Regions from separate parts of the Laceyella tengchongensis genome, predicted to be linked through region 2. Evidence: a T-box and tRNA genes for the amino acid it is inferred to sense, from the RefSeq annotation. Region 2 holds a T-box; the other holds one or more tRNA genes.
The links. The T-box of region 2 lies ahead of trpS (tryptophan--tRNA ligase). A T-box ahead of a tRNA ligase gene usually reads a tRNA of that ligase, here a tRNA-Trp.
Positions count from the first base shown of each region.

Region 1: it encodes a tRNA-Trp, which carries the amino acid that the T-box ahead of trpS (tryptophan--tRNA ligase) is inferred to sense. The anticodon was not compared.

Region 1 covers NZ_FXTU01000002.1:663,820-671,847, forward strand. Annotated here, with positions in the region: gene QQZ12_RS06930 (vWA domain-containing protein) at 1-453, opposite strand, end outside; gene QQZ12_RS06935 (TrkH family potassium uptake protein) at 696-2,048, opposite strand; gene mnmA (tRNA 2-thiouridine(34) synthase MnmA) at 2,175-3,269, shown strand; gene QQZ12_RS06945 (hypothetical protein) at 3,513-4,154, shown strand; tRNA gene QQZ12_RS06950 (tRNA-Arg) at 4,205-4,281, opposite strand; tRNA gene QQZ12_RS06955 (tRNA-Leu) at 4,291-4,377, opposite strand; tRNA gene QQZ12_RS06960 (tRNA-Cys) at 4,388-4,461, opposite strand; tRNA gene QQZ12_RS06965 (tRNA-Trp) at 4,470-4,543, opposite strand; tRNA gene QQZ12_RS06970 (tRNA-Thr) at 4,547-4,622, opposite strand; tRNA gene QQZ12_RS06975 (tRNA-Phe) at 4,624-4,699, opposite strand; tRNA gene QQZ12_RS06980 (tRNA-Ser) at 4,742-4,835, opposite strand; gene QQZ12_RS06985 (DUF4190 domain-containing protein) at 5,063-5,344, opposite strand; gene QQZ12_RS06990 (hypothetical protein) at 5,537-6,205, opposite strand; gene QQZ12_RS06995 (hypothetical protein) at 6,387-6,563, opposite strand; gene QQZ12_RS07000 (hypothetical protein) at 6,572-7,045, opposite strand; gene QQZ12_RS07005 (hypothetical protein) at 7,163-7,507, opposite strand.
Region 2 covers NZ_FXTU01000002.1:408,646-416,673, forward strand. Annotated here, with positions in the region: partial or broken gene gpr (GPR endopeptidase) at 185-925, opposite strand; gene rpsT (30S ribosomal protein S20) at 1,131-1,397, shown strand; gene trpS (tryptophan--tRNA ligase) at 1,481-2,458, opposite strand; T-box leader at 2,502-2,746, opposite strand; gene QQZ12_RS05585 (CcdC family protein) at 2,887-3,399, shown strand; gene QQZ12_RS05590 (2-thiouracil desulfurase family protein) at 3,483-3,944, opposite strand; gene QQZ12_RS05595 (phytoene desaturase family protein) at 4,286-5,587, shown strand; gene QQZ12_RS05600 (hypothetical protein) at 5,640-6,212, opposite strand; gene holA (DNA polymerase III subunit delta) at 6,228-7,250, opposite strand; gene QQZ12_RS05610 (anti-sigma factor family protein) at 7,269-7,973, opposite strand; gene QQZ12_RS05615 (RNA polymerase sigma factor) at 7,963-8,028, opposite strand, start outside.

The DNA of each region.
Region 1 (8,028 bases), 260 kb from region 2:
CGCCACCCAAACATCGACCATCTCTTCATAATCGGCTTCCTCTAGATTTTTGAAGCGTTCCACATCGCTCCGGTAGTTCTCACCCACTAAACCCAATAAATAGGCATACGCCTTGTCATCGCTCAATCCTTTGGGCATCTGGTTCAAAGCTTGAACCACCTTACCCCGGTTGAACTTCTCGCCGGCGTACTCCCCTTTTCCTTCATCGTTTAAAATATCATTTAACTCCGTATGTGGAGCCGGGCTCTTGGGCAAATCCGATGTATCCTCTTGTCTCGGCATCTCTTCCGTCTCTTGCTTCTGAATATCGTCTACTGCCAGCTGTTCTACTTTTTCAACTTGGTTTCCAGTCGTATGCTGAATTTTTTCTATCACGGTGGCGCAACCGCTTAAGAAGAGGAAACTGCAGCAGAGGAGAGCCGATGGCAAGAAATCTTTTTTTGTGATTCGCATAAGCCCCTCCTTACTGAAAGTGGTTACATGATACTCATTTCTATGCCATTGCGCTTGTAAATAGCTTACTGGAACCACTTTGCTTTGACAACCGCTTTTAAGCCTGGCGTTTCGACAATCTTAGTACGATTTTTTAGCCAACTCCGTCACACCACATTCCTTACCAGCATGCCCACTTCAAAGACCGATCAACCGCTTGCCATGCTGGGTGGGCAACTGGCACCCCCTGTCCAACCCGTTCGTCAACCGATCAACGGTCTATCTTCAGGATAACGGTAAGGCGGTTGTTTCTGACTGTGGGCGATAGCAAAAGCAATGGTGAGCGGCCCTAACCTACCGGCAAACATCGTGAGCAGAACGATCACTTTACCTGGCACTGACAGCGTCGGGGTTAATCCCATGGTCAAACCAACTGTGCCAAACGCGGAAACCGTCTCAAACCCAGCGGTCAACAGATCCGTTTGCTCAGTGATCGTCAACAGCATCGTATCCAAGATGACCAGCGTGGTCGCCGCCACAGTCACAGTAAGCGCTTTGTACACCAACCCGTGGGGAATGCGGCGCTTATATGCGATGACATCATCCCGTCCACGGATCATCGACCAGACCGACAGCAGAATGGTAGCCAAGGTGGTCGTCTTGATTCCCCCGCCCGTGGAACTAGGGGAGGCCCCCACAAACATCAGCAATACAGTGAAAAACAATGTCGCTGAGTACATATCCCCCAAGCTAAGTGTGTTATAGCCGCCTGATCTCGGTGTAACAGAGTGAAAAAAAGATGCCATGATTTTTCCTTGAAACGACAACCCGCCCAAGGTTTTGGGATTGGCCCATTCCACCACCAAAATCACCAGCATACCCATAACGATCAAGATTCCCGTCATGGTCAAAACAATCTTGGAATGTAAACTAATCCGTTTGGTCTTCCGATAATGAAGCAATTCTAAAATAACGACAAACCCGATCCCTCCCAAAATAACAAGGGAGGAAACAACCAGGTTTATCCACGGATCTTCAACATAATGGGTGATGCTACTGAACGCTTCCTTTTCCCCAAACAGATCAAACCCGGCACTATTAAATGAAGAAATGGAATGAAAAAGGGAGAAATAAAGCCCTTTTTCCAATCCGAATTCGGGAACGAAACGCACGCTCAACAATACAAATCCGATTCCTTCAATGATGAAGGTAATTTTGAGAACTTTCAACACGAGGTTGACTACCCCTTGCATGTTGAACTGGTTGAATGTCTCCCGCAACACCAACCGCTCCCGAAATCCGATTTTTTTGCCCACAAGATATGCGAAAAACGTGCCGAACGTCATAAAACCTAATCCGCCCACTTGAATGAGCAACAAGATGACCACTTCGCCAAAGGTGTTAAACGTTGTAGCTGTGTCAACCACCACTAGCCCAGTCACGCATACAGCCGAGGTGGCTGTAAACAATGCGTCAATAAAAGGCAATCCCTGTCCGGATTCTGTGGCCACCGGCAAAGATAACAAGCACGCCCCGATCAAAATCGTCACAGCAAACCCGAGCACCAAAATTTGTGTCGAAGTGAGCCTGCTCTGCAACAATTGTTTTTGGTCCATATTTGCACATCCACCAATCTCTAATCAATCAGATCGTTTGCCTACGGATTTGTTGAAAACATTTGGTTTCGATTATAATGAAGACATGCCATCGAAACAAGGGTATGAAACCGAACACTGGAAGTGATGCAAATGAGCAAGAAACATATACGCGTGGTGGTCGGCATGTCCGGCGGCGTGGACTCGTCCGTGACCGCCTGGTTGCTAAAAGAGCAAGGCTATGAGGTTATCGGGCTGTTTATGAAAAACTGGGATGACACCGATGAATTCGGCCATTGCACAGCCACGGAGGACTTCGAAGATGTGCGTCGCGTTTGCGCACAGATTGGCATTCCCTATTACTCTGTCAACTTCGAAAAGGAATATGAACAAAAAGTGTTTCAGTATTTCCTTGATGAATACAAAAAAGGCAGAACCCCCAATCCGGACATCATGTGCAACCGGGAAATCAAGTTTGGCGAGTTCTTAAACAAAGCGAAACAGCTAGGGGCCGATTTCATCGCAACGGGCCATTACGCACAAATCATCGAGAAAAACGGAGAAAAGTACCTAGCCCGTGGCGCGGACCCCAATAAAGACCAAACCTATTTCTTGTACGCCGTCAACAAACCGCAATTGCTACAGGCCATGTTTCCCATTGGGCACATGCAGAAACAGGAGGTGCGCGAGATCGCGCAAAAAGTCGGTTTGGCCACAGCCAAAAAGAAAGACAGCACCGGCATCTGTTTCATCGGCGAGCGAAATTTCCGCGAATTCCTCAGCCACTATCTGCCTGCACAACCTGGAGAGATCCATACCCTAGATGGGGAAGTGAAAGGGCGGCACGACGGCTTGATGTATTATACGTTGGGCCAACGTCAAGGATTGGGGATCGGTGGAAGCGGAACAGGGGAACCCTGGTTTGTCGTGAAAAAGGACATTGAAAAGAACATTCTCTATGTGGCGCAAGGCCATGACCATGAAGCACTGTACTCCGGTGGGCTCATCGCCACCGATATCAATTGGTTGGGCCAAGGCGACACTCCAAACGAGCCTTTTACATGCACCGCTAAATTCCGCTACCGTCAAAAAGACCAACCGGTGCGCGTACTTCCGCAACCGGACGGCACTTTCCGCGTAGAATTCGCCGAACGGCAACGGGCGGTCACCCCGGGGCAATCCGTGGTTTTCTATGATGAGGAAATTTGTTTAGGTGGGGGCATTATTGACAGCACCTTTTAATATAAAATAGAATTGGGCGGTTTTCTTGAACGGCCACAGGGCTGAATCAAGAAAGCCGCACCTTATTTTTACGATGCCTCTCTCGACATCGTTCAGCAAACTTCTATCCCCCTGTTTCTTTTGGCTACCAAAATGTTTCCGTTTTATGGCACAACCGAAAACGGGACTTTAGTCTACTATTCAAATATTGGAAAATAGAGTAGCATTAAGTCGAGTTTCATAGTATAAAGGGGGATTGTAGCATTGAAGGACAAAGCGTATTTACCCGCCCCTGAGTTTGACACAGACGACCTGTCTCCCGAAGAATACAGCACGCAAATCAAACGAAAAACCATCGCTCTGATTGGTGCTGGCATTGCATGTTCCGTCTTTTCCTACGCCATTTTCACCAACTCAACTGGCTCTATTTCAACTGACAACAACGAAGTCACCGCCAAGCAAACGAAACGGCCTACCCCAGAGACGGAACAAAAACTGCACAGGTCAAGCCAGTCCGCATCCACCGCTACAAAAGCGAATTCGTCGGACAACGGCCATCAACCCAACGACCCGGCAAAACATCTTCCCGGCATGGTTGACGGAGATGCCAACCCAACCCCAGATGCGACTCACCCTAACCAATCTCCGAACAAACCCTCACACATCGGGAATGACGACAACCGGGATCCGCTTAACATTTTTCACGCCTCCTCAAATGTAGTGGCCAGCGCGACGCCTTCATATGAAAAAAACCCTTCACCAAGTTCAGACATACATAATAAACCTTCAACCGTTGTACAGAAGGAAAAACCACAGCAAAATACGCCCACATGCGAGCTGGCCTGCGAAGCGACAAAATCTACTAAAAAAAAGTTGGCAGAAATATTGCGAGATTTAACCAATTGAAGCCAATAAAAAAAGTAGCTGACTTTTTTCAAAGCCGGCTACTTTTTATATGGCGTGCCCTGGAAGATTCGAACTCCCGACCTTCTGATCCGTAGTCAGACGCTCTATCCAGCTGAGCTAAGGGCACATATGCGATTGGTGCGGACGAAGGGACTTGAACCCCCACAGCCTTGCGGCCACAAGAACCTGAATCTTGCGCGTCTGCCAATTCCGCCACGTCCGCAAACTTCATATGGAGGCGGCACCCGGACTCGAACCGGGGGTAAAGGTTTTGCAGACCTCTGCCTTACCACTTGGCTATGCCGCCATGATAATTGGCAGGGGCGGTAGGAATCGAACCCACACTGGAGGTTTTGGAGACCTCTGTTCTACCACTAAACTACGCCCCTGTATGGTGCTGGTGAGAGGACTTGAACCCCCAACCTACTGATTACAAGTCAGTTGCTCTACCAATTGAGCTACACCAGCGTGGTGGCTCGGGACGGAATCGAACCGCCGACACGAGGATTTTCAGTCCTCTGCTCTACCGACTGAGCTACCGAGCCACATTCTTTTATTATAACATAGACAATCGTTTTTGTCAAAAATGGCGGAGAGAGAGGGATTCGAACCCTCGAGGCGAGTTTTGCCCGCCTACACGATTTCCAATCGTGCTCCTTCGGCCAGCTCGGACATCTCTCCGTGTTGTGAAGTTAAATTTTCGTTTTCGTCAGCTCATCTCGCTGACAAAATATATATTACACTGGTTCATTCATGTTGTCAACGGGAATTTTAATTTAATTCTATTCTGAATTTATTTGGTTGCCACCCCGCACGCTTGGATTTTCTCTCACTGGTCAACCCCATGCTCCGCCATCTACCGAAGATATGATTTGACTTTCCTTTTCCGCAACCGATTGCTATCTGCGTTATGGGAGTGCGGTCATCAACACCGCTTTTAACAGCGCATGAATAAAACTGAACCCAATCGCCAATCCGCTTAACATCATCCCCACGCTCGCCAAGTTCCCTTTTTCTGATCTTCTACCCCTCAGCCCCAGCACCAATCCGACCACTCCGCACACAATCCCGGCCAGCGCAAACACAAAGGCTGAAAAAAAGCCGACAATTCCCAACACCAATGCAATCTGCGCTTCTTTGTTCCGCTGTGGCATTCTTTCCAAATTGGTTTGAATTTGCGTTGGTTCCATCAAATCCCTCCAACCCGCATCTTAATGTTAGTTTATTCATCAGGAAGCAGATATTCCCTCTCTCTTCATTCTTTTCATTTTCCTTCCATCGCAAACCCCCTTTTTATAAATTTTCCCCAAGCCCCCCTTCATTCCATGTGGCGGGATGAGGTCATTTTGATAAAAAAAGCCACCTGCTGGCAGCTTTTTCCTTTATGTCCTTTCTTTTTGGCTGGAACTCGCTTTTTTGTAAGCAAGTTCAAAAGCGGTCTCTTCTTGCGCTTGTTGCGTCTTTTTGTGAGCCGTTTTCTTATCATCTGCTGGCACGTTTTCTTCAAGGTAGTCGAGTGCCCTGACACTTTTACTCTTGGCCCGAAGCCCGTCGTAACTAAATCCAAATTGCAACTCAACCTCTTTGTTGAGAGAATCCTTTGTAATTCCTTTTGCTTGCCCTGGCTTGAAAAACACCTCAAATCCATTGACCTCGATTTTTCCATTGCCGGGATGCTTATACTCCGTCACGATCCCTCTTACTGTCCGCAACGGGTTTCCACCAGCTTCATCAACCATCCGATGATGAACCAATGACTGCAATCCCTCTCCTACTCCAAACCACTCAAAACAAAAAGTCTTGTAGGGGGACTTCTCCGCTTCTTTGGCACAAGCTTCAATTAATCTCTTTGCCCTGCTTTTCTCAAACTCATATCCTTCCATCCCTTTCAATACCATGAGGACATAATGATAATAAAGGGCCTGCACCTGATTGGTTCTGCTACTCCAAGCGGACAAATATTCAATCGCATCATCGAGAGTCACATTGGGATGATGGCGTGCCACTTGGAACCATAAATAAATGTTTTTCTCATTGTCCGGCTCTTCCATGAGATTGTCTTTCAGCAATTCATGATATAATTGAGATTTTTTGTGCCGATTTTGCTGAAATCCTTAAATTTCTGTCTGCAAAGCGAACGATTTGCAGACGGATCATCGGTTTGTTAGAGATCGACTACAATAAGTTGTTCAAGTTTTGTATCACGATGTTCAAATCCATGTACAGTTTCTTTCAATCATTTTCACAATGCGTGATATAGGTGTTGCTTTCCTCTTCAATATGTGTTTGTTTCACGCTTTCCAAAAGGCCCTCCACCAAATCCAGACAAGCCAAAACCCACTGGTTACTTGGGCGCTTAAAAAATTCTGCATGTGTGAGTCCTGAGATTTTAACCACATCTTCAATCATGTGTATGATCATCTCAACATAGGAGATGGACTCATGCAACAAGTTGTTGTGATCACGGGACCGTTTAAACCAACTCCCCGCATGGTTCGCAACACTTTTACTTCCTCCAACTCTTCCCCGGAAAGAAGCTTGGGCTGCTTTGTGTACTTCGCTTTTAGTGCATTTAGCTTATCTTTTAACTGCTCTCGTATGCACAATCCTTTGATGTGATAAAGCAGGGAGTCCACTTTACCTTGCCGCTCCGATGTTTCAATCGCCTTATCTGCCGCATTGTTCGCTTCATCGAGATTCTTGCCCATATATAGATAATACCGTGCCAAATGTGCCGGAAAATGCGGTTCTTCCGGATATAAGTGAACCAATTTACGTAGAATATCCCCTTGCCACTTGACATCTTCGATCTCGGTCATTAATCGAGCCAACTTCTCTTCTCCCATCTCTTTATTGTTTCGGCAGATGAACAAGTCGAACAAAATTTCCATGATATACTCTGGCTGCTCTCCATACTCAGAAAACGTGTCTCCCAAAAAAGCAAGCGACTATTGAGCCAAAATGCTTCTGTACGTAAAATTATCCACTTCCTCTTTTTTGCCTAACAATTAACGCAACAGCTCTTCTGCATACAAATAGTGACGAGGCCACCAATGCGTAAATTTGCCGTATTTCTCCTTAATCAACAATAACTCCAGATTGAAATTGAAGTGCTTTTTCAAATCAATTTTATCCCATTCTGACACTTTATCAGTTCCAGCTTTATTAAGGAGGATTGCAAACAAATTGGCCGGAAGGCTTTTTTGTTCAAAGTGATAGCACAAGGCGATATATATGAGAATTTTCTTTTGCTCTTCTGTCCGAATTGTGCTGATAAACTTTTCAATATAATCGGACAGTCCCAGGAAATCCTCCTCAAACGTAACCAATCCGATATAAAATGGATTCCGCAACGCCGGAGAATTCGAATGCCTGATTTGTTCTAGTTCATTTTTTCTTGTGCTTTAACTCCTGATCATCATATCGCTCAAGATGTCTGCTGTATTCGTTCAAGAATTCATTGGTTTCGTTAGATTTAGGATAGTGGTATACAATCTTTTTTTGTGGTCTATATTTTTCAACTCGTTTTTCGATCCCCGTTGCACCACCAAAAACACCACCGGCCGGGTGCGACTCCTAATTGCATCATATAACTCATATATATTGTCTCGGCTGAACTGGTGGGCTTCCGCCACAACAAAAATTGTCTTTTTCGTCTAATCATTTAGCTCCACAATTTTGTCTGCCGTATCCAACAGCCTATATTGTTTCAAGATAACGGTTGGATACTTTTAGCTAATCATCATACAAGAAGTGGACAACGGAACAAATCCAAGTTCATCTCACTCATGTGACATGGAGCTTTGCTCCGCTTCCTTGTTCAAAGCAAGGATAAAGAATCAGTTCCTAAACATCTCTGTCTACTGGCCGTTGG
Region 2 (8,028 bases):
ACGATTTGGGAAAAATAAAAAGCCCAGCACTTACTTGCCAGGCTCATAATTAAAAGAAAAGTCTTATCAGTTTTAAGATCTTTATCTCAACCAACTTTAATTAACATCTGTTTTTTGATGGGAATAGGGAACGTCCTAGCAATCCTTTTAAACAAATGGATCGTTTCCATACCAGCAATATTGTAACTGTAGGAACTCCAATCGCAATCACCGGTACACCCAGTGTTTCTTTGGTGAGGGCTTTGCGCTTGTTGCCCACCCCTGAGCCAGGATGGATACCGGTGTCGGCCACTTGGATGGTGGTGTTCACGCGGCTGAGCGCTCTTGACGCCAATGAATCGAAGGCGATGACGAAGTCCGGTTTCGTCTTTTCCACCACGCCGCGCACGATCTCGCTCGTCTCGATCCCCGTGATGCCCAGCACGCCCGGCGACAGTGCGCTGATCGACCGATACCCTTCAGCGACGGACTCGGGCGCCAGCTCAAACAGGTGGCGGGTGACGAGGGTGTGTTTGACGACGAGCGGCCCGAGGGCGTCGGCCGTGACATTCCAGTTGCCGAGGCCGACGATCAGGCCGGAGTCGTCAAGGCCAATGCCAACCTCATCCAAAAAACGGCTGAATTGCTGGGCAAAGTGTTCACTTACGCGCTTTTCTAGCATGGAATCTCTGCTTCTAAGCGCCGGCACTTCCAACGTCAGATAGGTGCCAGGCACTTTGCCAATCGCTTCACTGCCCGCTTGCTCATCGATCCAGATCCAGCTGGTGGTGATGCCTTCATCGGTGTTCTCTTCCATCCGTACGCCGGGGATGTCGCTTGTGCCCCCCCGCTCTTCTACCGCCATCTGATGCGCTTCCCGCGCCAGGTCTGTGCGAATAGAGTAGCCAGACAAATCGATTTGGTGTTCAGTGCGCTCTGCGTTCATGAATGAATCTTCCTCCCCGTTGCATCCATAGGTGGATGCCACCTTTGTTCGGGACACCTCCCCGACAATCCGCTAATAGTTTGCTTTTTGTTGATTTATTTATTCCTCTGGCTTGTGTTATTGCTTTTTGCCATGGCTCATGCTAGAATATTGCATGTTGCATAAATGGGATGCGGAGATCAGAATCCCACAGGAGGTGAATGTATTGGCTAACATTAAGTCCGCAATCAAACGCGCTAAAACCAACGAAATTCGCCGTCAGCGCAACGCTTCCCAAAAGTCTGCTATGCGTACGGCTGTGAAAAAGTTCTTGGTTGCCGTTGAACAACAAGACAACGAAAAAGCAACCGTTCTGTACAAAGAGGCTGCTCGCACTTTGGACAAAGCCGTAACCAAAGGCCTGATCCATAAGAACGCTGCAGCTCGCAAAAAATCCCGCCTCGTAAAAAAACTGCAAGCATTGCAAGCGTAATGCAGCTTATGAACGACCCGCTTTGTTGGGTCGCTTTTATTTAAAAAGATCTCGCCCCAAGTTTTGGGACGAGATCTTTTCATTTAGATAATGCCCATGGCATCTTTGATGCGTTTCAATGTTTCATCAGCCACCGCCGCCGCCTTCTCCCGGCCTTGTTTTAGCACTTGCTCCACTTCGCCGGAGTTGCGGATTTCATAGAAACGCGACTGGATCGGCGCGAGATGATCGATCGTTACCTCAATCAGATCCTTCTTAAACTGACCATACCCCAAACCTTCATACTGTTTCTCTAATTCTTTGATCGACTTGCCTGACAGGCTGCTGTAGATGTTGAGCAAGTTGCTGATCCCTGGCTTCGCAACCGGATCGAAGCGGATGACATTCTCTGAATCGGTTACGGCGCGCTTCAGCTTTTTCTCAATCTTCTTGGGTTCATCCAGCAGTGTGATGTAGTTGAACTCGCTATCGGCGCTTTTGCTCATCTTTTTGGTCGGATTGTCCAGACCCATGATCCGGGCGCCCACTTCGCCGATGTACGGTTCGGGCAACGTGAAAATCTCGGCATAATCGCGGTTGAAACGCTCCGCGATTTCACGCGTTAATTCCAAGTGTTGCTTTTGGTCTTCACCGACCGGCACCCGCTTGGGGTTGTAAAGTAAAATGTCAGCCGCCATCAGAACGGGATAGGTGTAAAGTCCAGCCAAGACGGATTCGGACCCTTTGCCCTTCTCTTTGAATTGCACCATCCGATTCAGTTCGCCGACGCGGGCCACGCATTGTAACAACCAAGCCGCTTCTGCATGGGCTGGAACCTGAGATTGGACAAATATGGTGGACTTGGCCGGATCAAGCCCGGTCGCCAGATAAATAGCCACCAAATCAATGGTTCTTTGTTTTAGCAATTCGGGGTCTTGCGGAATGGTGAGGGCGTGCATATTCACCACACAGAAATAACAGTCGGCCTCCTCCTGCATTTGAACAAACCGTTGCATCGCCCCGATATAATTCCCCAGGGTCACGGCGCCAGTCGGTTGGATGCCAGACAATACGCGTTCCATCTTGACACACTCCTTTTAAGAGAAAATAAAAAAGCCCGCCCCCGTAAGGGACGAGCCTGAACTCGCGGTACCACCCTTATTTGCCCGAAAAACACACACTTCGGGCACACTTCATTCATTCATAACGGAATAACCCGGATTTCCTTACTGACGGAATCTATCGCATGCCCCCGCGTTCAGGAAAACGGCTCCAAAGCCCATTCGTATTGGGGGCCGGTTGGCTCGCACCACCCGCCAACTCTCTTAAGCGGCCGCTCCTATACTACTCCCCTTTATCATCGCCGTTGTGCCGTATGAAAATTTTCCCATTCACATATGATACTTAATGATATTCATTTTGCTCCAATATTGCCAAAAAGTCAAGCGAGCCCTTATTTACAAAGGGCCGGGAATGTGCTAGTTTTTTTCTAGAATCAGGAGGGACGGATATGGGACAAACTTTACCGATTCATCTCACAACCATCGCGCCGATCATCGGGGTCGCCATGGCTTCGACTTTTTTTATCATGCGGTTGAGAGCTTCCAAAAAGCCGACTTCAGCAAAAAAAATTATCATACCACCCCTGGGGATGAGCACCGGTTTCCTGATGTTCGTGTTTCCAGAATGCCGCATCCCCCTCTCTTGGGCGATCCTGTCTTTTTTGGTGGGAGCCTTGTTCTTCTCGTTGCCACTCATCAAAACATCCGCGTTTGAAATTAAAGGGGACGACATTTACCTGAAGCAGTCCCGCGCCTTCGTTGTCATTTTGAGCGGATTGTTTGTGGTGCGCCTCGCCTTGCACAACTACATCGAACATCATATCAGCATCTTCCAGACAGGCGGCGTTTTCTTCATCCTCGCCTTTGGCATGTTGTTGCCGTGGCGCGTCGCCATGCTGTTCCAATATAAAAAGATCAAAGAACAGCTTGGGCAGAAAAACGTCCCCTCGCCCACAGCCTAACAAGTTAAGCCCTCCTTCATCGGAGGGCCTATTTTTTTCCAGGCGCCATAAAGTTGCGGGACGCGTTTTCCATTAGGGCTTGCTCATGACTCCTGCTTCCACTCCTCCTCAGACACGACGTTAATCCCGTGGCGCTTAAGCAATGCCGCTGTCACTCCTTGTCCTGCTTTCTTCACGCCTTGAAAGGTGCCGTCATATACGATGCAATTGCCGCATGAGGGGCTTTTCTCTTTCAAGATTGCCTCCTCCACCCCCAGCATTTGGGCTACGCGTAACGCCTCATAAGCTCCCCGCACAAACGCTTCGGTCACATCTTCTCCGTCCACGGTGACCACTTTTGCCTTTCCATCCAACACATCATGCCCATCGCCGCCAACGATTTCCGCTGGTTTGCGTGGAGTGGACAACCCGCCAAGCTGCTCCGGACAGACGGGCACCGCCTCCCCCCGCTTAATGAGTTCTTGAATCTGCTCCACCCGATTGTGCTTGCCATCATACCGGCAATGGATACCGGCAAAACAAGCACTCACCAATTTTTTCTTCATCGTATCCCTTCCCTTGTCTTCCATGTTCAACCTCTGACAAGTAGTCTAGCGTCTTATAAACCGCTTTCCCCTATGCTTCACCCGTGATGAGGTACTTACCGGGGAGAAGATGCTCCAGCGCTCATATGCATCCAGTTGATTATCCGTCACGCCCTAATGTACCCCTTCTCCACGCCCTTATCAACATCCCTTTCGGACCGGAAATCGAACGCACTAGCAAGAAATTTCCGAACTCAAATAAAAACCTACTCTAAGTGTTTTAAACTTGATAAAATAGGAAAGTGATAGATATCTCATTTTTTTCCGCTTTGTAACCGTTTACTGGAGGAGAGTGTTTCTACGTGTCTGAAAAAGCGATTGTGGTGGGTGGAGGTTTGGCCGGTTTGAGCGCCGCCGCTCGGCTCGCACACAATGGATACGATGTGACTTTGTTGGAAAAAGCGCCCAAATTGGGTGGTCGGGCGATTACCATTCCGTTGAAAGGATTTAATTTCAACTTTGGGGCGCATGCCATTTACGCCCGCGACAAGTCCATTTTGCGCAAATTCGAACATGAAATTGGATTAAACGTCGATTGGAAAGATTTTTCCCCATCCAAAGCCTTTTATGACATGGGATCGTATACAACGCCGATGCCGGCAACATTGGAAGGGCTTTACCGTACCAAAGTGCTGGATTCGCAAAACAAATTGCGATTTGCTTATGAAGTGTTCAAAACAATGTCCTCCATCAATCGCGGGGAAGAAGGCATCCCTATTGGTGAGTATTTACAAAAGGAAACGCCACAAGTCCGCGATTTGCTTTTGACCATCGCTTCATCCAACTTTTTCACCAATGAACCAGAACGCATTCCTTCGACGTTGTTTTTCGATTACTACCGGCGCCTGTTCGCGACCCAACGGGCCGTTTCTTACATCGGCGGCGGTTGGCAAGCCATCGTGCAGGCTTTCGCCGACATCATCGAAAAAAACGGCGGACGCATCATCACCAAAGAAAAAGTGAGTCGGATCGACCTGGACGGCAAGGAAATCACAGCCATCTACGGCAAAGAAGAAAGGGTGTACACCGCAGATCATTATCTATTCTGCATTCCGCCCAAAGAATGTAGCCAATTGTTTGCGGAAACGCCTTTGCAAAAGTATTTCGAAGAATATGTTCGTTACTCCCCCACCAGTGTGGTCGTGTACGACGTCGGCCTTTCCGAACGGATTTCCAGCCCGTTTACTTACATTTATCAAAAGGCGCAAAAGGTATTCATCACAGACATTTCATACTATGACACGACCTGTGTACCTGAGGGCGGACAATTGATGCAAGCCGTCGCCTATCTAAATGAAGAGGAGATCGCCCAAAACAAAGCCGATGAGAAAGTAGCCATCATCGAATCCATTTATGACAAGCACTTCCCCGGCTGGCGCGACCGGCTTGTAGCTAAACGTGTGTCCAAAAAAGCGACGGTACAGGAAATCAAATGCATTGATGACCAACGGCTGATGCCGGTCAAATTCCACAGCCTGGCCAACGCTTATTTCGCAGGTGACTGGTGTCAAGGAAAAGGGCAACTGTCGGAGCTTTCCTTCACCTCCGCTTATGAAGCCACCCGCCGCATCATGAAGCACCCTGTTGAAGAGGAACAGGATTGATTCGTAAAAAGCCCGGCTCGCTATTCGCAAGCCGGGCTTTTTGCATTTGTCATCAACTCATCAACATGACCACACAGGTGCCGATCAACGTCATCCCCAAGGTCACGGATGCAAACACAATGGAAAATAACCTTTTCTCTTCAGCGTAAGTATGCAGTTGTTCCGGCGTCTTCCCATCCATCCGCTTAATGTGCGAACGATGGTTTAAGTTGATAATCAATAGCACGATCACCGGAACGACAATGAAATACCAAATCGGTATCCCTTCGCGAAATGGAGCCCCTCCCTCACGAATCGCGGCCTGCACAAAGAAGAACAAGCTACAGGCCGTTTGCAATAAAGCGGTGGAGAACTGATATTTCCCCCAACTTTCCCCCAGCTTCTCATGTTCATATTGCGATAATTCTCCCATGCCGGGGAGCACCCGCAACAAGGGGTTGCTTTCCTTAAACACCCAGATGCTGACGGGCGTCACCAAAAAGAGCAACCCCAGCGCTAAGAAAAACTGCGGGGCGGTGACATTGATCGCCAGCAACAGGCCCAACAAAAGTAACACGGCAACAAACAGCCCGTTGAGATACAGCCATTGCCGTTTGCGCAAAGCTTGTCGTTGTTGGTCTTGCATCATTGATTGCTCCTTTCAAGCGGACATATGCAATCGGAACAGCAATCGTTCGACAGCCAATTCTTTGTCCACTTTTCCCGATTTGATCTCCTGGTCGGCCGCAATGGCCATCGCCAACAAAGAACGCAACTGCTTTTCACTGAAAGCCCTCGCTTGGCGCAACGCCAATTTCACCGGATAGGGGTGCACTTTGAGCTGTTGCGCCATCTCGCGTTCACTCATTCCTTTTCCTGCCAACGTCTTCACTTGAAACATCAGGCGGAATTGACGAATGACCAGCGCCAAGATCCGCACGGGTTCTTCTTTCTGGAACAGCAAATCATGCCAGATATGAAAGGCGTCTTCCAACTTTCGTTCCGCGATTTTCTCTGTCAGTTTGAACACATCCTGCTCCAACGTGCGCGGAACCAATTCCGATACGATCTTTGGGGTGACGACTCCGTTCTCACCCACAAACGTGGCCAATTTCTCGCATTCTTGATGCAAGAGGTGCAAATCGTTTCCCACTAAGACAAGCAGTTCTTTCAGCGCATCGGCATCGATCCGCACCAGTCGCTCGCGCAACCGGCGCACTACCCATTCCGCAGCTTCTTTGCCTTTGAGCGAGTCAAATTGCGCCGTGCGGGCGCCGGCCAACAATTCCTTCACTACCTTCTTGCGCTTGTCCAAATGGTCACCGTGCAGGGTGAGCACCACCACGCTTGTTTCCAACGGGTTTTTTAAATAATGGATCAGTGCGTCCGGATCATGGGAGACACCGCTTTTTCCTTTGCTGGCTGTTAAAAACTGCGCGTTTTTGCCCACGATAAAGCGGCGTTCACCAAAAAAAGGAAGCGTCTCCGCCTCCTGAACCAACATCTGAATCGGCGTTTCTTCCAAATCCAATGTAACCGCGTTGCCAAACTCATCTTCCTCGGGCATCACATGCGCACGCAACCCCGACAGCGCTTCTTCAATCAAAAAGCGCTCGGTGCCGTAAAGAAAGTAAACTGGGTGAATCTTGTTCTGCTTCAGCTCCCGTAAAAGCTCCTGGTTCACTGACTTCACCTCTTCACCCTAGTTTACCTTTTCGCCCCGCTCGACATCAATAGTGAGCTGCTTGGAAGCCCCTTTTTCATCCTGGTAAGAGACTTTGACGCGTCGAGCGGAAACCCATTGCATGCGCGGCTTTTGCCCGCCGACGGACAGCTTTTGCGAATAGGTGGTTTTCGCATCCTTGGTTTTGACCAAAAGGTGATTGTCGGTCCAGATCGCTTGATATTCACGATCCGGGGAAAACGCAATGTGGGACTGTCCGTCTTTTTCGCTGCTCATGGAGATGAGCACATCAGGCGGAACTTTGCTAGCATTTTTCCCATCGAAGGGACTGCCGTCGCCTCGCGAAGTCATCGTTTGTTTTGGCGGATCGCTCATCAACCATCCATTCACCCACGCACCGCTCACAAATCCCACGACAAACAGAGCCGCCATGCCGACAGCCACTCGTCGAGACGGACGCCAGCGCGCCATCCAGCCGGATGGATTCGGACGGGACTCGGACGGTTTGTCTTCCATTTCCGCCAAGAGCGAATCAACCATGCTAGTCGGCGGCATCACTTGCGGCAAACGGGACAGCTCATCGGACAAGGAGCGAAACCCTTCATAAATGCGTGCATCTTCAGGCGAGCGGGCCAGATGCTTCTCCAACATCTCCTTTTCCACTTGCGTCAAATCACCATCAAGGTCGCGTTGCATCCATTCAATCCATTTTTCACGATCCATGGGTGGTGGCCCCTCCTTCCTTATAAGCCGCCAGCCATTGTTTCAACTGCTTGCG